Regions from separate parts of the Vibrio sp. Vb1554 genome, predicted to be linked through region 2. Evidence: predicted binding sites of a transcription regulator. Region 2 holds the regulator's gene; the other holds the start of a gene.

Region 1 (16,488 bases), on a different contig from region 2:
CTTGCTGTCTTTAGCTATGCTAATTTCTTCAATTATCGTGTGGTGTTGGCATATTTTTACGCATAAGAAACCAGAAAAGGTGCAACTGAGCGTAGCTTTGTTACTAGCACTCGCGTCGATGACGAGCCTGCAAGGTTTATTCTCTCTCGCGGCTTGACCTCTACTCTAAAGACAAAGTTAGACGGCTTATATCCAAGTGCTTTCTTGATGCTTGGGTATAAGGTGATCACGTTTTAGATCTCACTCACTTTAAATTCGCGTGATTACTACTACGCTTGTTTATATACCTTGTCGAAGAGGAGAGTCGCGATGGATTTAAGCAATGTAGGTAATCTGGACAGCACTATTTTGCTAGGTATCGTCAACGAAAAGCTACGTTTAGAGTGCGACAGTTTTGACGAGTTAGTATCAGTGTATGAGATGGATGTAGAGTCTGTAGTCGGCAAGCTTGATATGCTCGGTTATCAGTACGATCCATTGACTAACCAATTTAAAGCATATCAACGCTAAGCCTTTCATAACCCAAATCTTTTAAGCCACCTTGATTCCGTCAAGGTGGCTTTTACATTGTAGCCTCGCGGTTGCGAAAAAAGCTTGTAAGTAACGCTTTTCTTTCTCTGAGTGACGCGTTGCAGCAAACAAGCGACGCCATAAGCCTTGGCCGAAAGGTTTACTGGTAATAAGACCTTGGCGAGAAAATTCAGAAATCGCCCAATTGGGTAGTGCCGCCACCCCTAATCCAGCAGAGACCATCTGAACTAACATGAGAGTGTTGTCGGCTTGCTTCCATTTCGCAGGTTCTATTCCTGCTGGCTGAAGAAAGTGTTTTACGACGTCTAGCCTTTGTTTTTGAACCGGATAAGAGAGCATGGTTTGATCTGCGAGATCTTGCGGATCAATAATGTCTTTTTCCGCCAATGGGTGGTTGGTTGCGGTAATTAAACGCATTTCAAAGTCGAATAGAGGCTCGTAGTGGACTTCAGATCGAGGTTGGATATCGGAAGTAATAACGAGATCGAGTTCGCCTGCCAATAGAGCTGGGAGTGGTTCAAAGCCAAAACCAGAGGAAAAGTCCAATGTTACGCTAGGCCAAGCAAGTTGGTACTCCCTAAGTGCAGGCATTAGCCATTGGAAGCAAGAGTGACATTCAATGGCCATATGTAATCGGCCATTGACGTCCTCTTTCAAGCTCGCTAAATCATTTTCTGCTCTTGCGAGTTTCGGAAGGATATCTTCTGCAAGACGCAATAGGATTTCTCCCTCTGAAGTGAACTTCACCGGACGAGTCTTTCTCAGGAACAGTTGCCCTCCAATTCGCGCCTCCAAATCTTTGATCTGATGAGACAGTGCCGACTGAGTGAGATGCAAAGCGGTCGCTGTCGCCGTTAGAGAGCCAGTGTCTCGAAGCGAAGTGAGTGTCCGCAAATGTTTTAGCTCTATCATGAATTCCTTTCATCCTTTGTTGCTCGCTATGAACAGAATAGCAATCGTGTAAATAACTTAACGACAAAAAATGGATATGTAAACGTCTAGACGTCTATTTGTTGTTTTTATTTGCGAATCATGTCGCTTCATGATGAATTTTTTTAATAAATAAGTTGAATAAATGGACGTTGTTCTAATATCAGATGAGAGCGATAGTTTAGCCATCCAGACATCTTATTCTTTACCGAAAGATGCTCTGATCCAAACAAATTGAACAAAATTGAGAAAGGAATAGGGACATGGCGACAACGACTCACATATTAGGTTATCCACGCATCGGTGAAAAACGAGAATTAAAATTCGCTCAGGAAAAATACTGGCGCGGAGAAATTGATCAAGCAGAGCTTAAAAAGGTTGGAGCAGATCTGCGCGCTAAAAACTGGCAAACGCAAACAGATGCTGGCTTGAGTTTTGCCACCGCTGGCGACTTCGCTTGGTACGATCATGTACTGACGACCACGTTGCTATTGGGTCATGTGCCAAAGCGTCACGCTGATGGTTTCCCTAACCTGGATACGTTGTTCAAAGTGGGTCGCGGTCAATCTCAGGCGGGTTGCAGCTGTGCGGGCGCTGCGGCATCGGATATGACCAAATGGTTCAACACAAACTACCATTACATTGTCCCTGAATTCAGCAAGGACGATACGTTTGAAGTGAGCTGGCCGCAACTGTTTGAAGAAGTCAACGAAGCGCTTCAAGCTGGCCACCAAGTGAAGCCTGTTTTGCTTGGTCCAGTCAGTTACCTTTACTTGGGCAAAGAGGTCGAAGAAGGGTTTGACCGCTTAACCCTGCTACCACGCTTACTTACTGCTTACCAAGCTATTTTGGCAAAGCTAGCAAGTCAAGGTGTTGAGTGGGTTCAGATTGATGAGCCAATTTTGTCACTGGAGCTAGAAAGCAAATGGGCTGATTCGTTTAAGCTAGCCTACCAAGTGATTCGAAGCGATGTAAAAGTGCTGCTAACGACGTACTTTGACTCCGTAAGCGATACGCTAGGCAAAATTGTAGAGCTTCCGGTAGATGGTTTGCATATCGATTTATCTGCCGCCCCTCAGCAGCTTGACGATGTAGTTACCAAGTTACCGGAGGATTGGGTGCTTTCTGCTGGTGTTGTGAATGGTCGTAATGTGTGGCGTTCAGATTTAAGTGCCCAACTCGAGCGTCTACAGCCAGTCAAAGAGAAACTGGGCGACAAACTTTGGGTTGCCAGTTCATGTTCTCTGCTACATAGCCCTGTTGATTTAGCACTGGAAACAGAACTGAGCGAAGAAGTAAAAAGTTGGTTTGCCTTTGCAAAACAAAAAGTGGCAGAAGTCGCCTTGCTTGGCCGAGCGCTCGATGGTGACCAAAATGCGATTCTCGCTTGTGATACCTATAGCCAGCCAATCAAAGCGCGCAAGACAGCAACACATGTGAATAAACCTCAAGTACAAGCGCGTTTAAACAACATTACCGCGTCACTTGCCGAGCGCAGCGTACCTTATGCAGAGCGTGCTGCGCATCAAGCTGAAGTATTGGGCTTGCCTTTGTTGCCAACAACGACAATCGGCTCTTTTCCTCAAACGGGTGAAATCCGGGTGCAGCGCAGCGCTTATCGTACAGGTCAATTATCTGAGTCTGAATATATCCAAGCACTTAAAGGACATATTGCTGACGCAGTAAAACGTCAAGAGGCGCTCGACCTAGATGTGCTTGTTCATGGTGAAGCAGAGCGTAACGACATGGTGGAATACTTCGCTGAGAACTTGGCGGGTTTTCAAACGACCAAATTTGGTTGGGTACAGAGTTATGGTTCTCGCTGTGTGAAACCTGCCATTGTAGTTGCTGACATTGAACGTGAAAAACCGATCACAGTTGAATGGTCGACGTACGCACAATCGCTAACCAGCAAACAGATGAAAGGCATGTTGACTGGACCAGTAACGATTTTATGTTGGACGTTCCCACGTGAAGACATCACACGTCAAGAAATTGCGCAGCAACTTGCTTTGGCACTACGTGATGAGGTGTCTGACCTGCAAGATGCAGGCATCAATATCATTCAAATTGACGAGCCAGCCATTCGAGAAGGTTTACCACTCAAAAAACGCGATCACAAAGCGTACTTAGAATGGGCCGTAAATGCGTTTAAGGTCTCTGCGGCAAGTGCAAAACCAGAAACTCAGATTCACACTCATATGTGTTACAGCGAGTTCAATGAAATCATTGATTCGGTTGCGGCACTCGATGCGGACGTCATTACCATTGAAACATCTCGCTCAAATATGGAGCTGCTGAAAGCATTTGAAGAGTTCAATTACCCGAACGAAATTGGCCCTGGTGTTTATGACATTCACTCACCAAACATTCCTACGGAAGAATGGATTGAAGGTTTAATCAAGAAAGCGGCAGACAAAATTCCGGCTCAGCGTTTGTGGGTAAACCCAGATTGTGGTCTGAAAACACGAAACTGGAAGGAGACAGAAGCCGCATTGGCAAATCTGGTTTCAGCGGCGAAGAAGCTCCGTGCTGAGCTGGCGTAACACATCGTTACAGCAAATAAAAACGGAGACTGTGGTCTCCGTTTTTCTATTCTTAATTGTTCACTTTCGTTTTCAGATTATCCAATAATAGCGAAGCATCGTCTCATGCCGAAAGCAACAAAAATTACTGTAGCTACTTCACCTGAGTACAAGTCTGTGCGGAAACCAACTCATCTGCCATCAACTGACCGCGAGAATTACGTACCTTAATACGATACATCAAGCCCATATCAATTTGCTTGCGAACTTCTGGGTTGCTGCAGTAGGTATAGATACTGGTATTCAGTACTTGATTTAACGGCTTTGCACCGAGTGCGCCATCGTTATAAATCATCATCATCTCTACAACATTTTTGTTGGATGAGACACGCATTATTTGCAGTGGGCCGTACTCTAAAGGGAGGCCCGCTGACAAGACTCCTGCTCGGTTTGATGCCATAAGCTCAAGTTGGCGCTGATTATCATCGGTTGATGAACAGCCAGCCAGAGCACCAAATACCAAGAAAAGACACAGTAATTTTTTCATAAATTAAAACACTTTTTTGAACGGTTTCACGATTACATGATCGTAAACACCAGCCGCTACATAAGGATCGGCTTCTGCCCACGCTTTAGCATCCTCTAGCGAGGCGAATTCAGCGATGACAGTTGAGCCCGTAAATCCAGCTTCACCAGGATTGTCAGAATCTATCGCAGGCATCGGACCAGCTGTAAGAAGGCGACCTTCGTCTTGTAGCTTTTGTAAGCGATCCAAGTGTTGTGGGCGAACGCTCATGCGTTTTTCCAACGAGTTCTCAACGTCCTGTGAAAAGATGACATACCACATAGCATAGTTCCTTAATTGGTAGGGTAAAGTGTTAATTTAACGCCTTTTTTGTGTCTCTCACAAGTGAACAACAGAAAATGTGAGATCCTTTCTAACTGTTAGCGTTGTAGGTTGACTAATTCTGAACCGGACGTGGTTTACCTTCACTGTCAATGGCTACGTAGTTGAAGGTCGCATCACAAACCATGAAGCGTTCGCCAACACCGTGAGCTTTGACGGGTTTGACCCATACTTCCAAATCGACACTCATGGATGTGCGGCCGATCTTAGTGCATTCGCCGTAGCAGCATACGACATCGCCCACACCAACAGGTTTTTTGAACGTAATGCTTGATACCGAAACGGTGACAACGCGACCACAAGAGATCTCTTTTGCCAGAATCGCGCCCGCTAAGTCGAGCTGAGACATTATCCAACCGCCAAAAATATCGCCATTGGCGTTTGTATCTGCAGGCATTGCAAGGGTACGAAGCAGCATTTGACCTTTCGGAGAGCTAATTTCTTGACTCATTGTGACATCCTAAATCTTAAAGGCGCTCAAACTAAGCGCCAACATAGTAAATACCTAGAACCAAAGGTCCTTAAAAAACCGCAGATACCGGACCAGAGAAAGTTGGTTTACAGCAGCAAGAATGGTCTGAAAACGGTACGTTGTTTGAGCGGTTTACTGATACATGGAGCAAAACAGCGACCCTAAGGTCGCTGTGAAGTCGCGGATTATAGCAAAACTGAGTTTTTAATCATCAGTGGACACATCGGATGAGTTATTTTTTTGTTCTTTTGGCATGTGTTTATAAATGTAAAAGCCAGTCGCAATCATGTAGGCAAATGTCGCGATCAACATTCCAAATACTTTGAAGTTAACCCAAACATCCAACGGCAATTCGTAAGCAATATAAATATTTAGGCCAGCGAAGAATGAGAAGAAGCCAACCCAAGCCCAGTTAATCTTTGCCCAAACAGCGTCAGGTAACGTAATTTCCTTGCCTAGCATACCTTTGATGGCTGATTTTCCCAATGCGTGGCTCACTGCTAAGCCAATCGCCAGAATCGCGTAAATGATGGTGACTTTCCACTTTATAAAATTGTCGTCGTGGAAGAAAAGGGTCATGCCGCCGAAGATAGTGACGATAACAAATGTTATTAGTTGCATCTTTTCGACTTTCTTATACAGCGCGTAGGTGACGACAAGCTGAATGGCTGTTGCTACGATTAGTGCACCTGTCGCCACGTAGATGTCGTACAGCTTGTATAAAGCGAAGAAAATGATGAGTGGTATAAAGTCTAGGATCTGCTTCATGATGGCAAAATCTACCTAATTATTGAATTGAAGACAGTCTAACTGAATCTGACAAGATGTGAATACTGAGGAAGTTAGGGTAAGAATAGTAACGCTTAGTATATCGTACAGCCCGCAAGCGTCTTCCACGTCGAAACAGCAAATGGAAGGAATAAAAATTGCCGCGTGAAGCGGCAATAGAGTTGAGAGTTTTAAACCTTAAGCCACACGTTGATATTGGGAAATAAGCGTTTTTACATCTTCTAAATAGCCTTCCCGCAGTAAGTTATCGACCGTTGCTTCTAGCTCTTCGAGAGACATCGTGAAGCAAGTGGATTTACCAGTCATCAGGGTCAGATATTGATGATACTCTTCTGCTGTATAGTGGCCTAAGCGATCAAGTAACAGTGTTTTGATTCCATGATGAATCAAGCCGTAGTATGTATGTCGATGAAGTAACATGGCGATCTCCTTATCAAGCTCATACGCTACTCATTTGCAGCCTGCTTGACCTTCTGGATAATTCGATTTACTCCAATAATGCACATCTAGTGCCAATTCTATATTTGCAAATTAAAAAGTGTTGGAAGGTGCAAAATTCTCGTTCTGTAACCATCTTTGGATGACGACTTGAAGAGCATTTAACGTGGTGGGCTTTTCGAGTCTGTCATCCATGAGTTTCGAAATTAGCTCCAACTCTCTAGCTCCAGACTCACCAGATAAGGCAATGATTGGAACGGAAGATGTGATTTGCTTAATCCGTTGGCTTGCGTCAAATCCATTCATTACCGGCATTTGGACATCCATAAGAACGAGATCAATCTTGTGAGAGTGGAATAGTTCTACCGCAGAGGCTCCATTATTTGCTTGTAAGCTGTTGACTCCCAATCTTTTTAAATACATCTGTACCAAGGTGCGTTGCACCTCTTTGTCATCAACAATGAGCACTGTTGGTGCATCTTTAGATACTTGTACGTGTTGAGCTGAATGATTTTCAGAATGTGATGCAGTTGCTTTCCAGCTATCAAAGTCCGGTGCTCTTAATGTCTCTGGTTTTGGTGCGTTTGGTACGACTGGGAAATACAAGTAGAATTCTGTGAACTCGTTCAATTCAGACTGGCACTCTATTCGTCCTCCGAAGGAGCGCATAACACGTTGGCAATAGCCCAAACCTAGGCCACTGCCTCCGCTTTTTTGATACGAGAAAAAGTCATCAAATATCTTGTGTAAGATACTGCTATCTATACCTGGCCCACTATCTCGGAAGATCAGAATGTTTTCGTAAGCCCCCGTCTGGGTACGAATCTCAATTTGACTGTCGGGATAAGAATCAAAATAGTAGATAGCGTTACGAATCAAATTGAAAATGACAAAGTTAAACAGGGTCTCATTTAACTTCGCGACAAAATCGTGTGCCTGTGGCAGGTTAATTCTCTCTATTATTTGATCGTTTTCAAAACCATAACGGCTTACTGCTTGGTCGATGGCTTTATGTATGGAAGTGAGAGCTAAAGGCTCATGCTCTGGTGAGCTGTCGCTAACTTCTCGTAAAATAATATCGATAAGTTGTCGACCGCGTTGTATAGCGGCTTCACCTTTATCAATTTCTCTTTTTAGCATATCCAGTGAGGCGTTTGACTCTATATGCTGTTTTAAAGCTTCAAATTGTAATTGTACTTGAGCGAGAGGGTTACGCATTTCATGTGCAATGGAGTTAGCCAGCGCACGGCTTTGGCGTACCTTTCTATCGGCTTCAATGGTGCTCTGGATGCGAACTAATAACGTTTGCAGAGCTGAGATTTCTTCATTAGAAAACAGCTTATTATCTATTTTATGTGAAGAAATTAGTAAGTGAGTAACAGACTTTCCACGACCGAAGAGAGGCATAACGAGCGCAGTATTGCTTGAGCGCATACGCTCGTAGAGCTTTCTCATAGACCCTTTAGAAGAGGAGGCATAATCAATTTCTTCAGACAACTCATCAAGCACGAGAACTGACTTGCTTGACGGCAGGTACTCTTCGTAAAACGTTTCTGTGTAATTGCTAGTGACTAGCTGTAGCTTGTTGTTTGGTATGTTAAGTAACGATGCCAACTGATGCATAGCATCATCTATTGAGCGTTTAAACTCTTCCTCTAACCCAAGGATTTGCTGAACGGGAGTGTGTCGTTTCCCATAAATAAAATACGAAGCGAAACGACTGACTCGCTTAAAAAGCAAGTGCCAAGTGATACCGATAAGCGCGCATAAAGGTACCGCAACAAGCCATTGGTTATCTTCAGAGATAGGAATAAATATCGCCCCTAGCGGCAGAACAAAAATGGCGCAGACTAAGAGCGCGCTTACCGTTAAGTACGTGAGATATTTAGCGCTGTAGAAGCGAGAGGTAAGTAGGGCATAGCCGACAAACAACATTTCGCTGATTGAAAGTGCTGGTGGTAACCAAGTTAGGGAGAAGTCGCCAAGGAAATACGTCATTCCAAGGTGTATCACTGCCGTAGATAACATGAATACCAAAATGCCAGCGATCATATAGTTGCTTTTTGCTAGCGTGAGCTTGCTGCTGTTAGCGCGCATGGCAATCAAGTTAAGCAGCGTTAGTACCACGAAAGCTAGCAAACTAATGAAAAAATATGAGGTATGTGGGCCAAATTCAATGACGAACTGGCTTGGACCACTAATGGTGACATTTTCGACAGTAAGATTCGGCACTAAGTTGATGTACAGTGAATACGTTGCTAGTGCGACAAAGACGACTTTTTGCCAGACTTTGACCGCTGTTTTTTTAACATCTGCGGTTAACTGGCAAGAAAAATAGAATGCAAACGCAAAGGCGAAAAAAGACGCTAAGTTCGCTAACTTAGCCATAAAAATGCCACCAACAGAGCCTAATTCTGGCAATAAATCGGTATGGAAATAGGCGTTGCTGCTTATCCAAACAATGATACAGCTGGAATAAGCGATGTAAGGCGCGTGATGCGAGCCTAAGATTGATTCACTCTTCTGTTTTAGGCGATAGCAGTAATACAGTAGCCAAGCGAATACTATTAGTACAGTCGCGTACAATGCCATTGCTTTTGGGTAAAAGAGACCGTGCAAATGAACATCAAGCATGCTCATTCACCTTTTTATCCATTCTTTTTGTTCGTACGCAATGTTTGTAGTCGCGAAATTGTATGTCTTGAAATGCTTCAACCATCATACCTAAATTCCAGAAACCGCGGTATGTCTTGGTACCGTCACCATTAATGTCGCGGTATCCTGAGTGAAAGTAGGCACTTAAATCAATAGATTGATAGAAATTTAACATAAATACTTGCTCAATAATGGTAAAGCCGAGCTTATAGCCTGCTTTATAGAGCTCGCTCATCATAGTTTTTTGCGCCAGATACAAAAAATACAGCTTTTGTTGAATGTTGCCTCCCACCGTAAGACGCAGTACTTCGCAAACCGCTTCAGTGTTCTTTACATGAGATTGAAACTGAGCATCAAACTCAATAAGAGTGTGCTCATGAGTTAGAGCACGACACTCCAAAATACCCAGTTGATTGAGAACACTGTACCCATGATTAGGAAAGCAAAACTGCCATTGTTCGTTACTAAACTGTGGTGAGTAACTGAGCCAGTTATTTCGTTGATGCCAGCTTTGCACTAAAGCGGAGGAGACCATGATTGGTGAAGATGACGATTTGAGCAAGAGGGCAAAGTGCTGCCCTTTTTGCGAGAGTGATAAAAGAGGCAAGATTTCAAACCATTGTTCAGTTTGGACGAAAAGCTCAAGATTACTCAGTGTGATCGCTTCGGAAATCGGCATTAACGCTGCATGATTTGGCAGCATTACCTCAAGATCGCAATCTGCGATATCTTCAATTAACACGCTAGTATAGCTGTGGTCGTCAAACGGAAGCGGAGTAGGAATCGCAGCTTCGTTTGAAGGATATTTTTGCTTGATTGCTTCGATCTCGCATTGACACCAGAAAACCATCCAATGCGGGTAACAATCTGCGGCAAGTTGTTCAAGTAAACGAATCTCTTTGGAGAAACCTGTCGGATACTGTTGCACTAAATCTCGATAATCCATTAACTCAAATAGTGCAGAAAGACTTTTTGATGCGTGTTTAGGAAAGAGAGATTTAAGCAGTTTTATTCGATACAGAGCAACCTGTTGAAAAAGAGCATCTCGTTTTTGTTTCGTTAGGGTAAGAATAACTAAGTCAATCAGTGCCTGCTGCTTTGATTCGATCGGCAAATTTGTTTTGGTGAGATATTCCAAAGATTGCTCAAGACTCATGATATAACCTAGTTCTAACGTTTTGTCATATTTTGTAATGGTTTATATCATTTTGAAAAATTTATGCCATCGGTTTCTATTTGTATAGTTACGTAATGCAAGAAAAGACAAAAAAACCGCTCATTATGAGCGGTTTTTGGTCTATTCAAGAAAGGGTTAGGCTTCTTGCTTTTTTAGCTCAGCTTCTGCCGTTTCTTCTTCAATTAGCGCATCAACGATAACTGCACATGCAGCATCACCTGTGATGTTCAGTGCTGTACGAATCATATCGAAAATACGGTCAAGAGCGAATAGCAGCGGTAGACCTTCAATTGGAATGCCAGCGGCAAGAAGCACGGCAACCACTAGGAAAGAAGGGCCAGGAACACCCGCTTGACCAACCGCACCCAATGTAGACGTTACGATAATTGCAATGTAAGCGCCCATGCCTAGATCGATATTGAACAGTTGAGCAAAGAAGATAGCAACCAAGCCATAGTAAATCGCATTACCTGACATGTTGATCGTTGCGCCTAGAGGCAGAACAAATGATGCAGTTGAATTTTTTACGCCCAGCTCTTTTTCACAGGTGTCCATTGTGACAGGCAGTGTTGCCATAGAAGACGCTGTTGAAAGCGCAACTGCTTGCGGTTTCTTCATTGAAGACAGGAATTTCTTCGCAGATGTCTTCGTGAAAACATGCACCATTGCTGGGTAAACAACGAAACCGAAGATTAGGATGGCGGCAACGTAAACAACGAACAGTTTAAACACCACCATTAGCGCACCAAAACCGAACGTACCGACGGCTTCTGCCATCAGACCAAATACACCGATAGGTGCAATGATCATTACTTTGTTGATCATCCAAACCATTGCGTCAACGATGCAGTTAACACCATTGATGATTGGTTCACGACGTTCTTTTGCTTGCTTAGAAATCGCAATACCAAAGAACATACAGAAAACGAGTATCTGTAGGATGTTTGCTTCATTTAGTGATTGGAAAACGTTGGTTGGGATCATACCAGTGATGGTTGCCCAGAAAGTAGGTAGTTCACCTTTTGAAGCGTATTCTGCTGAGAACATGCCTTCAACGCCAGAGACGTCGATACCCATGCCTGGTTGGAATACTTCACCCATAAATAGTGCAAGCGCAACGGCTAGGGCGGATGTTAAACCAAAATAACCTAGAGTGACGATACCAACTTTACCTGCTGACTGGCTGTTCCCAAGACCAGCGGCGCCAGAAATCAAGGCTACAGCGACCAAAGGAATAACCAACATTTTGATTAAGTTGATAAAGATAGCACCTAAAGGAGCGAACACTGTCGCATCATGACCCATCATGGCACCAACGGCTGTGCCCACGATCATGGCGATTACGACTTGTACGCCAATGTTGTTTAGCAAACTCTTTTCTTTTAACACTTCCATAACCTCTGTGCTAATAAAATGTAAAATCCTAAAATTACCCACTAACCATAAATGGATTTACGGATAATTATCTCGCCTTGCTTTTTACACTTATCGTTTACAATTGGCAATATGCAGCAAGGTATTATTGATGGATTAATCGATATTTTATTGACGAACGATAAAGTTTTGTTCAATAGCAAACGTTTGCTATTGATTTTTCTTATAAGGGTCGCGTTTAGGATTGTTCAAGTTTATTTTTCTTTATTTGTTTTCTTTTTGTTAATTTTAACCGCTTTTGTATTTGCTATTGCAGTCAGAGTTTTTAGTGACTTGGGTTGATATTTATAACAATTCATCTCTTTCAAGCTCACACTTTTATTAATTTGCCTTCTGAAATGTTAATTGCTTTACATTCTTGGCTCTAATTGCGTTGTAAACATAATGTTAAATTGTAATGACTGGTGAGACTCAAATGCTGACGATCCAGTGTTAGAGATAACTTGCTTAGTTAATGCTCCTGAGCTGATTAGACGAGAAAGACAAGTAAGAGGTGAAGAGACTATGATGAATCTTGCTGCTGCGTTACAAAGAAATGCTGCGAGTAAACCAGATAAAACGGCGTTGATATGTGGCACTGAAAAGATAAATTATGCGCAGTTTGATGCGATCGCCGGCAAGATCGCAGCGTCTTTAATCAATAAAGGCGTAAAGCCAGGTGACCGCGTTGCGATTTCATGCCCAAACATTCCTTTTTTCGCGTTTGTTTATTATGCAACACAAAAAGCTGGCGCGGTTGCAGTCCCATTAAATGTGCTTTTGAAAGCGCGAGAAATTAAGTATCACTTAGAAGATTCAAAAGCGAAGTTTTATTTCTGCTTTGAAGGGACGAAAGAACTGCCAATGGCAAAAGAGGGTGTCAAAGCCTTTGAACAAGTCGATACATGCGAAGGCATAGTCGTATTGACTCAATCTCAAGATGAAAGCTATTGGAATGGTGTAATAACTCTCAATGCGTTTATAGCCGATGTCCAACCGTTGCCGGATTATATACCGCGTAATGCGGATGATACATGTGTGATTTTGTATACATCAGGGACGACAGGCTTACCAAAAGGCGCTGAGCTGACTCAGCAGAACATCATAATGAACGCTCTGGTGGCACAAAATATTATGGGCAGCCAGGCCGATGATATTCACTTAGTAACTTTGCCTTTATTTCATACATTTGGTCAAACCGTCCACTTAAATGCTAGTGTTTTGGGCGGGGCAACATTGGTGTTAGTGCCTAGGTTTGAGCCTAAACATGTTCTTGAACTGGTGGAAAAACATAGGGTGACGATATTTGCTGGTGTGCCAACGATGTACATCGGTCTGCTTCATGTGCAGCATCAATTTGATACCTCGTCATTGCGTGTTGCAGTAAGCGGTGGTGCGTCATTGCCAACCGAAATCTTTCGAACCTTTGAAGAAACATTTAATGTGCCGATCTTAGAAGGGTACGGCTTGTCGGAGACAAGTCCTATTGCATGTTTTAATCATTTGGATCAGGAGCGTATACCAGGCTCGGTAGGTCAACCGGTTCAAGGCGTCGAAGTAAGAGTTATCGACATTGAAGGCAATGCACTACCGATAGGCGAAGAAGGTGAGATTGTTGTGCGTGGTCATAATGTTATGAAGGGATATCTTGACCGTCCAGAAGTTACTGAATCTGCGCTACAAAATGGTTGGTTCCATACTGGTGATGTGGGCCGCTTTGACAGTTCAGGTAATTTATTTATTGTCGATAGAATGAAAGATCTGATCATTCGAGGTGGATTTAATGTTTATCCCAGAGAAATTGAAGAAGTTTTCATGACTCATCCTGCAGTTTCAATGGTAGCGGTGATAGGGATTCCAAATGAAGAGTATGGCGAAGAGATAAAAGCCTACGTTGTACTTAAACCAAAAGAATATATTGACGCCGATTCATTACAAAAGTGGGGTAAAGAGCAATTAGCCTCGTTTAAATATCCTCGTTATGTCGAAATTCGTGAACACCTCCCGATGAGTGCGACAGGAAAGATTTTGAAACGTGAGTTGAAATCTGAATTGAATATAGCTTAGTCAATTCAATGGTTTTTGTGTCACAGCGCCACTTGCCTAAGCGCAAATGGTGTTGTGCTCTTAACCAATTAGATGCATAAGCTTTTTAGCTGTCGTTAGACAATACTTACCGTTTGTTGAATGGATCTATTGCTCGAGTTCTTTAAAGTATTCTTCTAAGCGTTTCGGATTGGTAATGGTTACTGAGCCATAGTTTAGCTCTAGCATCCCGATACTTTCTAATCGTTTTAGTATCTTGTGTACGCTCTGACGAGTTAGCCCCATCATGTTAGCGATATGTTCTCTTGTTACCCTGACAACGCATGGTCGAGTATCGATCGCTTGATTAAGTTGGTATTCTGCAAGCAGCAGTAACCTTTTGGCGACTCGTTCTTCAATTCCTCTAATCGCGTCATCTTCGATAACAGAAATAGCAGACCACAAGCGGCGGCTAAGTAAGTCGAGTATAGTGGGGTAACTTTGAGGGTATTTGGCGAGTAATTGGCGAAATTTATCTCCAGGAAGCTCCATTACAGTCACGTCAGAATGCGCGGTCGCACCAAAAATACGAGGCATACCGGGAGAAAAAACATTGTCTCCAAACCAGCCACCAGCTTCGAAAATCATCAGTGTGACTTCTTTGCCTTTTGAACTAATTGAGTTCACTCTCACTGCACCTTGAGCTATGACCATAAGAGAAGATTGAAGCGCACCTTTATTGCAAATCAGTGCTTTTTCGTCGAAGCAGCGAACCTTAGTCATTTGCGCTGCTTCACTAAGCCCTTTATCTGGCAGCCCTGATAGTACAGGACATTTGGCTAGCAGTGTTTTGACTTCTTCCATGTAGCAACCTTACTGCACATTGCTTTATTGAGTTAGTTAAGTTACCCAAGCTTAACACTCTTTGAGTGCTCTGCTTGAGATAGATTTGGAAAGTGCGGGCGTTGAACAAAAAATGACGTGGTATAAACACGATAGTAAGAAAACGCCCACTAAACATAATGTTAAGCGGACGTTGTTGTGTCATATCAAACTGAAATTATTTTTGAGTGGCAGCTTTCATTGCAGAAACGAATTCACCTAGCTTGTCGAGCATAATTTGTGGTTGCTCAACGTTCGCTTCAATGATTTTTACCACGGCTGAACCAGAAATTGCACCAGCCGCACCAGATTCTAGTGCTTGTTTCACCTGTGCTGGCTCTGAGATGCCAAAACCAAGTAGCGCTGGTGGCGCATCAAATTGGTTCAGTCTATCGAGCATATGACCTACAGGCATGTTTGCTTTGGTTTCTGCGCCAGTAACACCTGCACGAGAGAGTAGGTAAGTGTAGCCGCCACCCAACTCTGATACTTGCTTCAGTGTTTCATCACTTGCCGTTGGTGGTGCGATGAAGATTGGGTGAATACCAAACTTTTCTGCAGCAGCAACAAATTCAGCACTTTCATTAGTTGGTACGTCTGCAATCAAAACAGAATCGATACCTGCTTTTGCACAACGCTCATAGAAGTTCTCGATACCACGAGAGTAAACAAGGTTCGCGTACATCAGAAGGCCAATAGGCAACTCTGGGTACTTAGCTCGGATCTTACCAATTTGCTCGAAGCAGATATCTGGTGTTGCACCTGAATCTAGAGCACGAATGTTCGCACCTTGGATAGTTGGGCCATCCGCAAGAGGATCTGAGAATGGAATACCGAGTTCTAGGGCATCTGCGCCCGACTCAACCAATGTTTCCATGATCTTGTAAGACTGTTCTGCGTTTGGATCGCAAACCGTTACGAACGGTACAAACGCGCCTTGGTTTTTCTCGTTTAGGCGCTCAAACATCTTTGCATAACGGCTCATTAGATCGCTCCTTTTTCTTCTAGGATGGCATGTACAGTGAAGATATCTTTATCACCACGACCTGATAGGTTCACAACTAACAATTGTTCTTTTTCTGGATTCTCACGAGCCATACGCAGTGCATGAGCCAGTGCGTGAGAAGATTCTAGAGCAGGGATGATACCTTCGTTACGCGCAATTTCCTGGAATGCATCTAGTGCTTCATCATCCGTCACGTTGTCATATTCAGCACGGCCAATTGCGTTTAGGTGTGCGTGTTGTGGACCAACTGAAGGGAAATCAAGGCCAGCAGATACTGAGTAAGACTCTTCAACTTGGCCGTTTGGATCTTGCATCAACGGTGCTTTCATGCCGAAGAAGATGCCCGTTTTACCGTGTTTAAGTGGTGCACCGTGCTGGTCAGTATCGATACCTTTACCTGCTGGCTCTACACCAATTAGGCGAACGCTTTCTTCTTCAATGAAGTCAGCAAACATACCAATCGCGTTTGAACCACCGCCCACACATGCGATAACCGCATCAGGAAGACAGCCTTCACGTGCCAAAATCTGATTCTTCGTTTCTTCACCGATCATGCGTTGGAAGTCACGCACGATCGTTGGGAATGGGTGAGGACCTGCCGCTGTACCTAGTAGGTAGTGCGCGTCTTCGTAAGTTGCAGACCAGTCGCGCAGCGCTTCGTTACATGCATCTTTAAGTGTCGCTGAACCCGAGTGGACAGGAATAACTTCTGCGCCCATTAGCTTCATACGGAATACG
Region 2 (16,488 bases):
CCGCTTTTAGAAACCAAAAGACCCGCCTATAAATGGCGGGTCTTTATTCAATCCAAGATGGATGTTAAGGGATTATTTCTTCTGGCTGTTCAATGCACGAATACGGCTTGATAGCGAGTAAAGACGGATGAACCCACCTGCATGGCTTTGGTCGTAAACTTCATCTTCACCAAAAGTCGCGAACTCTTCTGAATACAAGCTGTTGTCAGAACGTTTTTGCGTGACTGTCGCTTGACCTTTGTAAAGCTTAACAACCACTTCACCGTTAACGTCTTGCGCTAGCTCTTCTGAAGCAGCAAGGATAGATTTACATAGTGGCGTAAACCAACGGCCATCGTATACAAGGTGAGACGCTTTTAGACCTAGCTCCTCACGGAATTCGAATGATGATTTGTCTAGCACAAGCTGCTCTACAGCACGCAGCGCTTCCATCATGATGGTGCCTCCCGGTGTTTCATAGCAACCACGAGACTTCATTCCAACAAGACGGTTTTCCACGATATCGATACGGCCAACACCGTGCTTAGCGCCCTTCTCGTTTAGGTAAACCAGTGCGTTGTATGGTGTCATCACTTCACCATCAACTTCGACCACTTCACCTTTTTCTACTTTCAGCGTGACGTATTCCGCTTCATTTGGCGCTTGCTCTGGGTCGACAGTCCACACCCAGCAGTCTTCGTTTGGTGCGTTCCACGTATCTTCTAAAACGCCGCCTTCCGTCGAAATGTGCCATGCGTTTGCATCACGTGAATAGATCTTAGTAAGAGACGCAGAGCAAGGAATATTACGCTCAGCTAGGTAATCCAAACACTCTTCACGGCTCACTAGGTCCCACTCACGCCAAGGTGCAATCACTTGTAAGTCCGGTGCTAGTGCTGCGAATGCGCCTTCAAAACGTACTTGGTCGTTACCTTTACCTGTACAGCCATGACACAGAGCGTCCGCGCCCACTTGACGTGCCACTTCAACCTGCGCTTTGGCAATGATTGGACGCGCCATTGATGTACCTAGCAGGTACTTACCTTCGTAGTACGCGCCGGTTTTTAGCGTTGGGTAAATGTAGTCTGCGACCATTTCTTCTTTCAAGTCAGCGATGTAGCACTCAGAAGCACCAGAGGCTTTTGCTTTCGCTTCAATGCCTTCTAGCTCTTCGGCACCTTGACCAACATCGGCAACGAAAGCCACTACTTCACAGTCGTAGTTCTCTTTTAGCCACGGGATAATTACTGAAGTATCTAGACCGCCTGAGTATGCGACTACCACTTTATTTACGTTCACTTTGCTCATGTTTTTTCTCCAAACTTAACTGGCGCTGCGCTCGGCGGTCAGTGCCAACTACGACTTCCTAATATTGAATTCTTTTGCTGATGCTTATTGAGGCAAGAATTGAGTACCAATACTTTCACCAGCGAATAACTGTGCTAATTTTTCTGGGTAACGCCAGGTCGCGACTTCAATTGGACGGCCAAGATCATTGGCGGCCTCCAAAGCGGCTTTAACTTTGACGATCATGCCATCGGTGATCACATGTCCATCGATCAACGAGTTAGCTTGCTGCTCTGACAGGGTTTTGATCAAATGGCCTTTTCCATCTAATACACCACTCACGTCTGATAACAGGACTAACTCCGCATCTAATGCGCCCGCAACCGCGACTGCTGCTTGATCAGCATTCACATTCATCATCTGGCCATCTTTGGTTAAACCAATTGAACTGATGATCGGCAGTGCACCTGTGTTTAGCACCGCTTGTAATAGTGCTGAGTCACCCGGTGATGCTTTGCCTACCGCGCCGAGTTCTGGGTCAAGTTCTTCAACAAGACACAAACCACCATCCGCAAGGCTAAGGCCCACAGCGTTAAGACCGTCCGCAATCGCTTGACCTTGAAGTAACTTATTCGCAGTGCCTGCAAGCGCGCCTGCAATCACAGGAATTTGATCGTAAGGTGTTACGCGTAAACCGTTTTTCTTTACGGTTTCAAGCTGAAGCTTTGCCATCAACTCATCAACTAGGTAGCCACCGCCATGAACGATGGCGATTTGTCGCTGTGCCGATTTTTGGTAAGCCGCAATGGCACCAAAAAGTTGGCTTAAGGTTTGAGTGCATGATAGAGCTGCACCACCTAGCTTAATGACTAAAGGAGCTTGATTGGTTTGCGTCATCGCATTTCCCTCTTTCAACGACTACAGCAACGCTGTCAGTTCTGGGTAACCGTAATGAATATTGAGACATTGCATCGCTTGACTCGATGCACCTTTAAGTAGGTTGTCGATAGCTGAAATCACAATGATGTGTTCGCCTTGTACCTTCCAGCCGATATCACAGAAAGGGGTATTTTCGACATCCTGAATACGTGGAATACCGTCGCCTTTAAGACGCACCGCAGGCTTGCCTTGATAAGCTTGTTCAAACGCCTGTGCCACTTGTGCTTCTGTCACACCTTGCGCAAGCTTCATGGTGATAGTGGCAAGAATGCCGCGTTTAAAGTTGCCGAGGTGCGGAGTAAAAATCACATCGCAACCCAAGTGCTGAGCAATCTCTGGCTGGTGACGATGGTTAAATACACCATAGGGTTGCAAGCTCACTTCACAGAAGCTGTTAACCATGGAGGCTTTACGCCCTGCACCTGATACACCACTGGTTGCGTTGATCACTGGCCATTGGTTGGTATCGAGCAACGCATGTTCTAATAAAGGTTTGATTGCAAGCTGTGAAGCGGTTGGGTAGCAACCTGCTACTGCAATCAAAGGAGTGGTTTTTATTGATTCTTGGTTCCACTCAGCTAAGCCGTATGCTGCTTTATCTAGCCAGTTGTTATGTTGATGTGCGAAGCCATAAAAAGTGTCGTAAAAGCCTTCACTTTTCACACGGAATGCACCCGATAAATCGAATACCTGACAGCCTGCCTCCAAGAAAGTTGGGGCTAAATTATGGCTGACTTCGTGAGCCGTTGCCAAAAACACCACGTCCGATTCTTGAGCGATTTGCAGTGGATCCGTTAGTGGTAAAACTGGCATATCAATGATGCCCGCTAGCTTACCGTGCAGCTGCGCGATGCTCTTTCCCGCATCAACACTGTTGGCGGAAACGTATAAACCTGATAGCGTGAGTTGTGGGTGTTTATTAACCATTAACGCTAACTCTGCGCCGGTGTAACCGCTGGCTCCAATAATCGTGGTTTTTAGCATTGTGTGACATCCATATACTTAAAGGCTCAAATGACTATTCATATTTAATTTTTGCTTTATTTTGATTTTTTATTCATTAAATATGATTTAATATGTGTTTTACATTTTTGTGGTCTGTCTGTCAACAGGAGATTTGAAGAATCCATGCAATTACCAACTTTTCTAGAGGTCTATGAAGGACTCATCAGCACCTCTTCTATCAGCTCCACGGATCCGAGCTGGGATCAGGGCAATGCAAAAGTCATCGAAAAACTCGCATCTTGGTTTAAAGATCTGGGTTTTAGCGTTGAAGTGATCGAAGTCGAGCCAGGCAAGCACAATATGATCGCACGTATGGGAGAGGGAGAAGGTGGCCTTTTACTTGCTGGCCATAGTGATACCGTGCCATTCGATCAAGGGCGATGGAATTTTGATCCGCATAAACTGACGGAAAAAGACAACCGCTTCTACGGTTTAGGCACAGCAGACATGAAAGGCTTTTTCGCCTTTATTTATGAAGCAGTGAAGAAAGTCGATTGGAGCAAGCAGAGCAAACCACTTTACGTATTAGCCACTTGTGACGAAGAGACCACCATGTTGGGCGCGCGACATTTCACAGCAAACGCCCCATTTAAGCCGGATTACTGCATCATTGGTGAACCCACCAGCCTTGTACCAATTCGAGGTCATAAAGGGCATGTGGCAAATGCCATTCGCGTAACAGGCAAGTCCGGTCACTCATCGGACCCAGCGCTTGGCGTTAACGCTATTGAGATCATGCATGAAGTCATGTTCGCCATGATGCAACTGCGTGACAAATTGATTAAAGAATATCACCATCCGGGTTTTGCCATTCCAAGCCCAACCCTAAATCTTGGACACATTCATGGTGGTGACAGCGCTAACCGTATTTGTGGTTGCTGCGAACTGCATTACGACGTGCGTCCTCTTCCCGGCATTAGTCTTGATGGTTTAGAGAACATGTTGCGCGGAGCATTAAAAGAAGTCGAAGCGAAATGGCCTGGGAGACTGGAGATTATTCCATTGCATGAGCCTATTCCAGGTTACGAATGCCAACATGACCACCCATTTATTGGTGGTGTTGAAGAGATCTGCCAAACCAGTTCAGAAACCGTGAACTACTGTACTGAAGCACCATTTCTACAGCAGTTGTGTCCAACCTTGGTGCTCGGCCCTGGGTCAATCGACCAAGCCCACCAACCGGATGAGTTTCTATCCTTCGACTTTATCGACCCCACAATTGATGTGCTTTCAAAGGCGATGGTCAAGTACTGCTGTTAATACGCGTTTAAGCTCAAAAGTCTGTGCAGCTCGATTGAGCTGCATCTTTTTATCTTCACAATTTAGCGCTAGTCTTAACACTTATTTAACTTGTTATTTTGTAATTAATTTTCACTTCTTACTCTATGGCTGCCGTAAATTTGCTCTAAATCAGGAGACAGCGGAATAATTGCAAACTTAGTCTGCTTTATTTGACTATAACTGGTGCTTTTCGCTAGATTGGAGTCTTAACAAGGACAATGGATGTAGTTTTTTTACGAGGCAGGACGACAATGAACGAGAAATACGCCGCACTCAAAAGTAATGTGCGCATGTTAGGCCACTTATTGGGTAACACCATTCGCGATGCCCATGGCGAAGAAATCTTCGAGAAAGTGGAAACCATTCGTAAATTATCCAAATCAGCTCAAGCAGGGAATCAAGCAGACAGGGACAGCTTGATCGAAGAAATCAAACATCTACCTGATGAGCAGCTAACGCCCGTTACTCGCGCGTTTAACCAATTTCTAAACCTCACCAATATCGCTGAGCAATACCACACGATTTCACGCCATTGTGAAGAGCACATTTGTGAACCAGACGCGATTAACTCGCTGTTTTCTAAACTGGTACAAAACGATGTGAGCAAACTGGACACTGCCCAAGCGGTTCGTGATCTAAATATTGAATTGGTATTGACGGCTCACCCAACAGAAATTACGCGCCGTACGATGATCAACAAACTGGTCAAGATAAACGAGTGCTTATCAAAGTTGGAGCTAAGCGATCTTTCTTCTAAAGAGCGCAGAAAAACCGAACGCCGCCTAGAGCAACTGATTGCCCAAGGCTGGCATTCAGACGTGATTCGACAACAACGCCCAACTCCGTTGGATGAAGCAAAATGGGGCTTTGCGGTCGTTGAAAACTCGCTATGGGAAGCAGTACCGGACTTCCTACGTGAGATGAATGACCGTCTAAAATCTTACCTTGGAGAAGGTTTACCCATTGATGCTCGCCCAGTGCACTTCTCCTCTTGGATGGGCGGTGACCGTGACGGTAACCCGTTTGTTACTCACAACGTTACGCGTGAAGTCTTACTATTGTCTCGTTGGAAAGCCGCCGATCTTTATCTCAATGACATTAACGAGTTGATCAGCGAGCTGTCTATGACAGTTTCAAACGATCAAGTACGTGAACTTGCTGGCGAAGATCAGCACGAACCATACCGTGCGATCCTGAAGCAATTACGCACTCTGCTCAATGAAACCAAAGATATTCTCGATGCTAAGATCCACGGTCAAAAACTGGCCGTTAAAGCACCACTGCAAAAAGTCGAGCAACTTTGGGAACCGCTGTATGCCTGCTACCAGTCACTAAACGAATGTGGCATGGGTGTAATAGCCAACGGCTCACTACTGGATACACTACGCCGCGTAAAAGCATTTGGTATCCATCTTGTACGTCTTGATATCCGCCAAGAGAGCACGCGTCACTCAGACGTCTTGTCTGAACTAACTCGCTACTTAGGTATTGGTGATTACGAACAATGGAGTGAGCAAGATAAGATTGCTTTTCTAACTAACGAGCTGGCATCTAAACGTCCGCTTCTCCCTCGTGATTGGGAACCGTCTGAACCCGTCAAAGAGGTTTTGGATACCTGCAAGATTGTTGCAGCACAACCGCGTGAAGCGTTTGGCGCTTACGTTATTTCAATGGCACGTACCGCCTCTGACGTACTAGCCGTTCATCTACTGCTACAAGAAGCAGGTTGCCCTTACCGCATGGATGTGTGTCCTCTGTTCGAAACGCTAGACGATTTGAACAACGCAGAATCGGTCATTAAGCAGCTTATGGGGATTGACCTTTACCGTGGTTTTATCCAAAACCACCAGATGGTCATGATTGGTTACTCTGACTCAGCGAAAGATGCAGGTGTTATGTCTGCTGGTTGGGCTCAGTATCATGCGATGGAATCGTTAGTTAAAGTGGCTGAAGAAGAAGGCGTTGAGCTAACTCTATTCCATGGTCGTGGGGGCACAGTCGGTCGCGGTGGTGCGCCTGCGCATGCTGCGCTTTTGTCGCAACCACCAAAAAGCTTGAAAGGCGGTTTACGTGTAACAGAGCAAGGCGAGATGATCCGCTTTAAACTGGGACTCCCAGATGTCGCAGTAAACAGCTTTAACCTATATGCAAGTGCGATTCTGGAAGCCAACTTGTTACCGCCACCAGAGCCAAAACAAGAATGGCGCGACTTGATGGAAGTGCTATCAGAAGTAAGCTGTGAGTCTTACCGAAATGTGGTTCGTGGCGAGCCAGATTTCGTGCCTTACTTCCGCCAAGCAACACCAGAACTCGAACTCGGCAAGTTGCCACTTGGTTCTCGTCCTGCAAAACGAAACCCTAAGGGCGGAGTAGAGAGCTTACGTGCAATCCCGTGGATCTTCTCATGGAGTCAAAACCGTTTGGTACTTCCTGCATGGCTAGGCGCAGGTGAAGCGATTCAATACTCGATCGATAAAGGCCACCAAGCATTGCTCGAAGAGATGTGCCGCGAATGGCCGTTTTTCTCTACTCGTCTCGGCATGCTAGAGATGGTGTACTCGAAGTGTAATATTGATATCTCTCGCTACTACGATGAGCGATTGGTGGATGAGTCGCTCCGTCCACTCGGTGAAAAACTTCGTGCTCAGCTTCAAGAAGACATCAAAGCGGTACTGAATGTAGAGAACAATGAAAACTTGATGCAGCATGACCCTTGGGGACTCGAGTCGATTCGCTTACGCAATATCTACGTTGAGCCATTGAATATGCTACAAGCAGAGCTGCTATACCGCACGCGTCAAACCGAAGAAGCCTCTGCAAACTTGGAAGAAGCGTTGATGGTGACGATTGCTGGTATTGCTGCTGGTATGCGCAACACAGGCTAATCGTTTCATTTTTAATAAAAAGCTGGGCAAATGCTCAGCTTTTTTTTATCACAGGATAATCGCACCAAAACAAAAGCAGTTTAATAAACTACTAGAGACCCAAAAAATACCAAAATAAAAGAACAAAAAACCACAAGTTAACACTATTGATTATTATGTTAGTTTTTTAGGGTAATTTTGTCCTACTATTCCACTTCATGCTTATTATTTATATACTACTTGCCTGCTGAGAGCTCATAAATCCAATCATACCTGCTCCAGCCTTGATGGGACTCCCCATCTCTCTAGGTGATAAACGGCTTTAAGGTGACAGGACCAACATTGTTGGTGCTACTTATACATTAAAAAACTCAAGTGCCAGTAAGAGCGCAGCTGAAAGTATAAGTAGCTTGTTTACAAGTTTATTGACCATTTGGATTGAAGACATGTCATTACCACACGTAATCTTAACTGTTCTTAGCACTCGCGACGCAACCGGTTACGATATCACTAAAGAATTCTCTGCTAGCATCGGTTACTTCTGGAAAGCAAGCCACCAACAGGTGTACCGTGAACTCAACAAAATGGCTGAGAAAGAACTGGTTACTTGCGTATTAGAACCCCAAGAAGGCAAACCAGACCGCAAGGTTTACTCCATTACAGACGCTGGTCGCAGCGCTTTAGGAGAGTGGTTTGATCAACCAACTGCACACCCAACAGTTCGTGATGAGTTTTCAGCGAAATTGATGGCATGTGCCGTTCAACCTGCAGCTCCATTCCGTGACCAACTCGCCGAGCTAGTTGAAGAGTCTCGCAAACTGGTTTCTCACTACAAAGAAATTGAAGCGGCTTACTACGCAACGCCGTCAACTTTAGATAAACAAGCTCGCCTAGAACGTCTAACGCTTCGCCGTAACCTTCTGTTACGTGAAACTTGGATCACTTGGGCAGAAGAAGTTCTAACTGAACTTGAAGTGATTGGTTAAACTCCTTTTGCTTTGATAAAACGAAAAAGGCTTGCTACTTGGCAAGCCTTTTATCCTTTTGAAACCAGATTTACGCACCGACTACTGCGCGAGGACGAACACCCAACGTATGACATAACGCGTAAGTCATCTCTGCACGGTTTAGTGTGTAGAAGTGAAAGTCCTTAACCCCTTCACGACTCAGTACACGCACCATATCAATAGCTTGGCTAGCTCCTACAAGCTGGCGAGTCACCGGATCATCATCCAAGCCATCGAATTGTTTGCTCATCCATCCTGGTACTTTCACATTGTTCTGTGCCGCAAAGCGAGACGCTTGCTTAAAGTTCGATACAGGCAAAATTCCTGGCACAATTTCTACGTCAATTCCTGCTGCGACACAACGGTCACGGAATCGCAGGTAAGACTCAACGTCAAAAAAGAACTGAGTAATAGCACGGTTTGCACCTGCATCTACCTTACGTTTTAGGTTCAATAAGTCAGACTGAGCGCTTTTAGCTTCAGGGTGAACCTCAGGGAATGCAGCAACGGAGATATCGAAATCGTGGCGTGATTTCAGCAGCTCAACCAAATCCGAGGCATACATATCAGGCGCACCGCCACCTGGAGGAATATCACCACGCAGAGCGACGATATTTTCAATACCATTGTTCCAATAATCATCGGCAATATTAATCAACTCTTCACGAGTCGCATCAATACAAGTGAGATGGGGAGCGGCAACCAATCCGGTTGTGGCTTTAATTTCTTTAATGATGGAGTGTGTTCTGTCACGCTCGCCGGAGTTCGCACCGTAAGTCACAGAAACAAATTTAGGTTGAAGCGTTTTAAGACGGTGCACTGAATTCCAAAGTGTTTCTTCCATCTTAGCGCTGCTTGGCGGAAAAAACTCAAACGATACATTGATGTTATCTGATAACTCAGCAATATTCTGGTTCAAGGCGTCGATATGGCCTGCGTGCGTATATCCCATCTTACTCTCCCTGCGGCACTCCGCCACGAAAACAAATCCTTAAAATCGACGTTTAGACGTCTATATGTCTACAGAATGTATTGAATACGATTTAATGTCAACCTTGTAATTATGAATTTTTCTCAAGTTAATAATGAAGATAGTTCAAGTTTCTACTTGAGCATCATCTCGCCATTTTGCACGGGTTATGACTTCAGTATGGCACTGATAGGGGAATAAAAAACCCTGGATTAATTCCAGGGTTTTTAGGTCAATCGCAACTTTAAAATAAACCAGCCAATCGGTTGAGGTCGGATTGAATAGCGCCGGCTGTCACTTCTCTGCCTGCGCCTGGTCCTCGAATGACCAGAGGGTTATCTTTGTACCACTTGCTCTCTATGGCAAAAATGTTATCGCATGGCAATAAGTTGGCGAGCGCGTGCTCACGAGATAACGCTTCGACTCCCACCGTTGCTTTACCATTTTTTTCTAAACGCGCCACATAGCGAAGCACTTGATCGTTTCTCTGTGCTTTTGTCAGACGCTCTTGAAGTATTTCACTCAACAACGCTCCATTATCGAAGAAATCATCTAAGCTCAGTTCTCTTAATTCTTCTGGCACCAAAGACTCAACTTTAACGCTGTCTGGTTCTATATCTAGGCCCGACTCTCGAGCCAAGATGACTAACTTGCGCATTACATCGGAGCCATCTAAATCAGAACGAGGATCAGGTTCGGTTAAACCTTGCTGCCAAGCAAGATCGACTAAATCATTAAATGGCACAGAACCATCAAACTGTTGGAACAGCCATGATAGCGTCCCCGAGAAAATACCCGATAGAGCGACGATTTCATCCCCACTTTCACGAAGATCTCGCACGGTATGGTTTATCGGTAACCCAGCACCAACCGTTGCGTTGTATAGCCAATGACGACCAATTTTAGCGAATGCATCTTGAACCTGATGGTAGTACTGACTATCTGCGGAACCGGCCACTTTGTTAGCGGAAATCAAATGAATGCCTTGCTGTGCGATTTCTACGTAGCGCTGAGCTAACTCTTTACTCGCGGTAACATCAAGCACGACGGCTTCATCATAGCTTTTAAGCGCTCCCAAACGTGCCAGCCAATCCCCATTGTTGGCTATGCTTTCATCATCAAATCGTTCAGCAACACTCGCCGCCTCAATACCTTGCTCATCGAACCAATAGGTTTGGCTATCCACAACCGCGACAAGATCAAAGCTCATACCATGACGTTTTTCGAGCTCACTTTTTTGCGTCGCAAATAAATTTAACCAACTAGAACCAATATTACCCTTGCCACATAAAGCCACTGCCACGCGTTTTTGCGCTTGGAACAACTGGCTATGAATCGTTTGAACCAACGTCTCGGTATCAGTACGGCGCAAAACAGCGACTAGGCTCAGCCCTGAGTCTGTTTCAGAGATAAATTCTACCGGAGAGTGCTTTAGCTTCTGATAAAAGCCAAAGCAATGATTGGCGTTTTTCGTAACGCCTGCACCTACCGCAGCTAAGAGCGAGTAACCTTCTTTTAGCTTAATTTCTGCCTCTACCGCAAGCTCTTGCAAGTGTTTCAATGCACCACCGGCGATTTCTGCGGTGTAAGCCAAGCGTAGCGTGTGCTGACCGGATTGAGCTTCAAATGCCAGTGGCTCTAATTGCGCGCGCTGCAACGCTTGTAATACATCACTCTGTGTTTTTTCGAAGTCGTGCCCATGCATGAAAGACAATTGCACCAATAAAACATCATCCAGTGAAGTAATAATTTTAGCGCCACGACCAGATGCCAATACACGCTCAATACGAGTAGAACCCGACTCTGGCAGATAGCTACACTTGAGATTAAGGTCCATGGTACTTTGCGCCACAGGCTGAAGCGTACGACTGTGTAGCACTGGGGCAGCTAAGCGAGCAAGTTCACTGGCTTCATCCAATCGAAGTAACGGTAATAAACAAGCGTCAGACACCAAACGTGGATCGGCACTATAGACACCAGCAACATCACTCCAAATCGTGACAGTACTGACTTCAGCAAGCGCGCCTATGACCGTTGCAGAATAGTCAGAGCCGTTACGACCAAGTAGAATGGTTTCTCCTGCCTCGTTCTGAGCCATAAATCCAGTAATTACCACACGTTTATGGTTATGCTGCGCGAGGATCTCTTTAATTAAAGGGTATGAACGAGCGCGATCAACCTCTGGTTGAGTTCCCGCTTCTGCACGTAAAAACGCTCGTGCATCTTGTGCAACCGCAGGGATAGAACGTTGAGATAATAACGCGGCCAATAGGCGAGCAGACCATACTTCTCCGTGTCCCAGTACCGCAGATTTTTGCGCATTAGTGAGTGGTGCAGTCAGCTCCGAGAGAGTACTGAACTCATCATGTAATAAAGCTAACAGCTCTTCTTTTGCTTCACTCTCCAACAAGCTTTCTATTAGCTCAGTTTGAAACTGTCTTAAGCTTTGAAGCGCTTCATGCGCAATTCGGCCATCTTTATTTAACCCTTCCAAAAACTCAATCAAGCGGTTAGTGGTTTTTCCTGCAGCAGAGACGACCACCAGATCATTTTCTGTCGAATACTCCTTGAGAATACCCACAACGCGTAAGTAGCATTCTGGGTTTGCTAAGCTACTGCCACCAAACTTATGCAGCTGACGTTGTACAGTCATTGTTATCGTCTCCTATTACTGGGTAGCTTTAGCGAACGCTTGTTCTAAATCTGTGATGAGGTCTTGTGCATCTTCCAAACCGACAGACAAACGCAATAGTTGATGAGAGACCCCAGCCTCCGCCAGCGCCTCCTCACCCATTGCACGGTGCGTCATGGATGCTGGGTGGCAAATCAAACTTTCTACACCACCTAATGACTCTGCTAATGAAAACAGTTGGAGCTCTTTCACAAACACCTTTAACTGTTCAAACGAACCAGCAAACTCAAAACTCAACATAGAGCCAAAGCCCGTTTGCTGCTTTTTAGCGATGTCATGACCTGGATGTTCCGGCAGGCTTGGATGATAGATAGTTTTAACTAACGCTTGTTTCTGTAGGTAAGCCAGTACCTGCTGTGAGCTCTCTTCATGTACTTTCATACGAGCACCAAGCGTACGAATACCTCGCAGCGTCATATAACTATCGAAAGGTGTGCCCGTTGCACCAATACAATTGCCCCACCATGCAAGCTCTTCTGCATGCGCTTCTGTGTTGGTGATGATTACCCCACCAATTACGTCCGAATGACCGTTGATGTACTTTGTTGTGGAGTGGATAACAAAATCCGCACCTAGCTCTAAAGGTTTTTGGTACACGGGTGTCAAAAAGGTATTGTCCACCGCAACTAACGCGCCGACTTGTTTCGCTTTTTCACAAGTAGCTGCAATATCCACTACGCGAACCAGAGGGTTTGACGGAGTTTCTAGCAAAATGAGTTTTGGTTTTTGTGCCAATGCAGCATCTAAAGCCTGTTCGTCTGATTGATCGACAAACTGAACCTTAAAATCGCCTTTGTTAGCTCGGGTATTAAAAAGACGATAGGTACCACCATAACAATCGTGAGGAGCAATAATGAGATCATCTGGGCCGAGAAAAGCGGAAACCCATAAATTTAATGCCGACGTACCGCAGTTAGTAACAACCGCTCCTTTTCCAGACTCAAGTTCAGATAGCGCACTTTCCAACAGTCCGCGGTTTGGATTACCAGATCGTGTGTAATCATACTTGGGCACTTCACCAAAAGCAGGAAAACCATAGTTAGTGGAAAGATAAATAGGTGGAACGACAGCATGATATTGGCTGTCTGATTCAATACCAGTGCGTACTGCAATGGTCGCAGGTTTGCGAGTGCTCATGGGTGTATCCTTTCACGGGTAATGACTTCTAAATAGGAATGCGCTATATCTAATGAGTAACATAAAGTGATCAACACGCTTCCTTTGCTGTTATGTTCACTTTACTCGTCAAAAAATGAGACGTCAACACTTCTAGACGTCTATATGTCTTTGCTTATGGCGGTAAATGCAGCTAAAATCAGCACCTAAATTATTTTTAACCGATTACATAAATGAAGGTGTGCAATGGCTGACTGGAATGGCGAATACATTAGCCCATATGCAGAGCACGGCAAAAAAAGCGAACAAGTAAAAAAAATTACCGTCTCTATCCCGCTAAAAGTTTTAAAGGTGCTAACTGATGAGCGTACTCGCCGTCAGATCAATAACTTACGCCATGCAACCAATAGCGAATTGCTATGCGAGGCATTTTTGCACGCGTACACAGGTCAGCCACTTCCGACAGATGAAGACCTTCGTAAAGACCGTCCTGATGATATTCCAACAGAAGTAAAAGCGCTGATGACGGAAATGGGCATCGAATTTGAGTCATTCGACGAAGAATAAAAAAGCCTGATAAGAGGTTTCAGGTAATGACTCTTGCCTCGAGCCAAATGAATGACATAAAAAATGGGACGCAATAGCGTCCCATTTTTGTGTATCACACCTGAAAGATATATTACTCTGCCATGTAGTTTTCAGGCATCTCGATACGAGCTACACCTGAATTAACCGCCGCCTGAGCAACCGCTTTTGCAACACGCGGTAGCAAACGTGAATCCATTGGTTTTGGAATAATATAGTCCGCACCAAACTCTAGCTTATCAACACCTGCAGCCTTCAATACGGCTTCAGGTACAGGCTCTTTTGCTAGCTCGCGAATCGCCTCAACGGCTGCAAGTTTCATTTCATCATTGATTTCACTTGCACGCACATCAAGAGCACCACGGAAAATGAATGGGAAACACAATACGTTGTTAACTTGGTTAGGATAATCACTACGGCCAGTACCCATGATCAAGTCATCACGAACTGCGTGAGCAAGTTCCGGCTTGATTTCAGGATCCGGGTTAGAGCATGCGAACACGATTGGCTTATCAGCCATCAACTTCAACGCTTCCGCTGGCAACAGGTTTGGACCAGATACACCTAGGAACAGATCTGCACCTTCAATTACGTCTTCTAGTGTGCGCTTATCTGTATTGTTCGCAAATAACTGCTTATATTCATTAAGGTCATCACGACGAGTGTGAATCACACCTTTGCGATCTAGCATGTAGATTTTTTCGCGCATTGCACCGCATTTGATCAGAAGCTCCATACACGCTACAGCGGCAGCGCCAGCGCCAAGACAAACAATTGTTGAATCTTCAAGTTTCTTACCTTGAAGTTCGATTGCATTCAGCATACCCGCTGCCGTTACAATAGCAGTACCATGTTGATCATCGTGGAATACTGGTACATCACAACGCTCAATCAAACGTTTTTCAATCTCAAAACAGTCTGGTGCTTTAATATCTTCAAGGTTGATACCGCCAAAAGTGTCTGCAATGCTCGCAACAGTATCCACAAATTCATCGATCGTGCGGTGCTTAACTTCAATATCAATAGAGTCAAGACCAGCAAAACGCTTAAACAGTAACGCTTTACCTTCCATCACAGGCTTAGATGCAAGTGGACCTAGGTTACCTAGACCTAGAATAGCGGTACCGTTAGAAATAACAGCAACCATGTTCCCTTTTGCAGTGTACTTGTACACGTTATCCGGGTTTTGTGCGATTTCACGCACTGGCTCTGCAACACCAGGGCTGTATGCAAGGGCAAGATCACCCGCCGTTTCCGCAGGCTTTGTCAGTTCGACAGCAATCTTTCCTGGAGTTGGATAAGCATGGTAATCCAATGCTTTTTGGCGATGTTCTTCTTCTGGAGTGGCTGCTTGGTGGTTGTCTTCAGACATGGACGTTTCTCTTTTTTATTTTTAGGTAAGGGGGCATAAATTCTATCGGATAGAAATCAAACTTCATAGGCAAGATTGCGAGCAATATCCTTAAAAAGCCGATAATAAAAGAGATTAGACCAGATAACGGGGTTAAGCACCCGATTTTCGAGTCAGGTGCTCTTTCTTCTTACTATTATTGGAGTATGCAAACTCAGAAAGTATCGTTACTCTTCGTCCACGTATTGCGCTTGGAGATAATTCTCAATACCAGACATTTCAATCAAGCCAAGTTGCGTCTCTAGCCAATCAACATGTTCTTCTTCATCTTCAAGAATATCTTGGAAGAGATCTCGAGACACATAATCTCGAATGTCTTCAGCGTAGGCAATCGCATCTTTTAAATCTGGAATAGCCGCCATTTCAAGCTTTAAGTCACACTCGAGCATTTCCTTGGTATCTTCACCAATCATCAACTTACCTAAATCTTGTAGGTTCGGTAAGCCTTCAAGGAACAAAATACGCTCAATTAGATGATCGGCATGCTTCATCTCATCGATAGATTCGTGATATTCCTTGTCTGCTAGGTGCTTTAAGCCCCAGTCTTTATACATTCGGGCATGAAGAAAATACTGATTAATAGCGACGAGCTCGTTACCGAGCACTTTATTGAGATGTTGAATGATGATTGGATCGCCTTTCATGACAAAACCCTCCTCTTTGGCTTCATTTAAATGTAGAAGCAAATGAGAAGGTGTCAAAATGTAAGGCAAATAATTACTGCATACTTACAGCAATTAGCTGGCTTGTTTAAATTCCGTGTAACTAGTTTCCGCTAAAATTTCCTTGGCCTGTCTGATGCACTTACCACATTGGCTGCCCAATGCCGTGCACTTTTTGATTCCTTTAATATCTGTTACGCCTTCATCTATCGCCAACTTCCTGATTTTTTTGTCGGAGACACCATGGCAAAGACAAACGTACATACTCAAAAAACCTATAAAACTAATCTGTGACAAACAATATAAACAAGAATAGTTCTTGTTACCAGTCGCATTATGGTGTCCGCTCAGAATATTTGGTTATAACGATTTTACCGCTGCAGGAAAAGATCAAAGGGTTAAGAGGGGTGAGTAAAAGCGTTAAGAAATAAAGTCGGTAAAACTCTGTTTTTAAATCGAAAAAGTGACGTCTTTTATTTCAACACTTATAACTAAATGTAATCTAGAAATGAAAAAGGGAAGCCTAAGCTTCCCTTTTCGATGCGCTTTCTTCAAAAAGAAGAACAGTGCAAGATTTCGTTTAATTCGTTATGAATTAGTCGAAGATCTTAGCAACAACACCAGCACCTACTGTACGGCCACCTTCACGGATCGCGAAACGTAGACCTTCGTCCATTGCGATTGGTGCGA

What was found. Region 2 encodes MetJ, which represses methionine synthesis genes. Its sites were predicted from a motif close to TTAGACNTNTANANGTCTAA; they were not measured.
Region 1: metE (5-methyltetrahydropteroyltriglutamate--homocysteine S-methyltransferase) is a predicted target of MetJ. The motif match lies at 1,522-1,541, and genes of this name have one in related genera.

Annotation. Positions count from the first base shown of each region.
Region 1 covers NZ_JAWPOJ010000013.1:100,713-117,200, reverse strand. The annotation lists gene R8N28_RS13040 (hypothetical protein) at 1-157, shown strand, start outside; gene R8N28_RS13035 (DUF4250 domain-containing protein) at 310-510, shown strand; gene metR (HTH-type transcriptional regulator MetR) at 532-1,443, opposite strand; gene metE (5-methyltetrahydropteroyltriglutamate--homocysteine S-methyltransferase) at 1,725-4,007, shown strand; gene R8N28_RS13020 (GspS/AspS pilotin family protein) at 4,141-4,533, opposite strand; gene R8N28_RS13015 (YciI family protein) at 4,537-4,833, opposite strand; gene yciA (acyl-CoA thioester hydrolase YciA) at 4,949-5,344, opposite strand; gene R8N28_RS13005 (septation protein A) at 5,570-6,133, opposite strand; gene R8N28_RS13000 (hypothetical protein) at 6,332-6,574, opposite strand; gene R8N28_RS12995 (hybrid sensor histidine kinase/response regulator) at 6,686-9,226, opposite strand; gene R8N28_RS12990 (acyl-homoserine-lactone synthase) at 9,219-10,403, opposite strand; gene R8N28_RS12985 (dicarboxylate/amino acid:cation symporter) at 10,560-11,819, opposite strand; gene R8N28_RS12980 (long-chain-fatty-acid--CoA ligase) at 12,363-13,904, shown strand; gene R8N28_RS12975 (Crp/Fnr family transcriptional regulator) at 14,031-14,726, opposite strand; gene trpA (tryptophan synthase subunit alpha) at 14,923-15,729, opposite strand; gene trpB (tryptophan synthase subunit beta) at 15,729-16,488, opposite strand, start outside.
Region 2 covers NZ_JAWPOJ010000032.1:38-16,525, reverse strand. The annotation lists gene R8N28_RS20060 (argininosuccinate synthase) at 73-1,287, opposite strand; gene argB (acetylglutamate kinase) at 1,372-2,163, opposite strand; gene argC (N-acetyl-gamma-glutamyl-phosphate reductase) at 2,185-3,189, opposite strand; gene argE (acetylornithine deacetylase) at 3,334-4,470, shown strand; gene ppc (phosphoenolpyruvate carboxylase) at 4,743-7,376, shown strand; gene R8N28_RS20035 (PadR family transcriptional regulator) at 7,802-8,341, shown strand; gene metF (methylenetetrahydrofolate reductase) at 8,412-9,314, opposite strand; gene R8N28_RS20025 (bifunctional aspartate kinase/homoserine dehydrogenase II) at 9,577-11,985, opposite strand; gene R8N28_RS20020 (O-succinylhomoserine (thiol)-lyase) at 12,001-13,161, opposite strand; gene metJ (met regulon transcriptional regulator MetJ) at 13,387-13,707, shown strand; gene R8N28_RS20010 (malic enzyme-like NAD(P)-binding protein) at 13,820-15,097, opposite strand; gene bfr (bacterioferritin) at 15,304-15,780, opposite strand; gene R8N28_RS20000 ((2Fe-2S)-binding protein) at 15,874-16,062, opposite strand; partial or broken gene tuf (elongation factor Tu) at 16,394-16,488, opposite strand, start outside.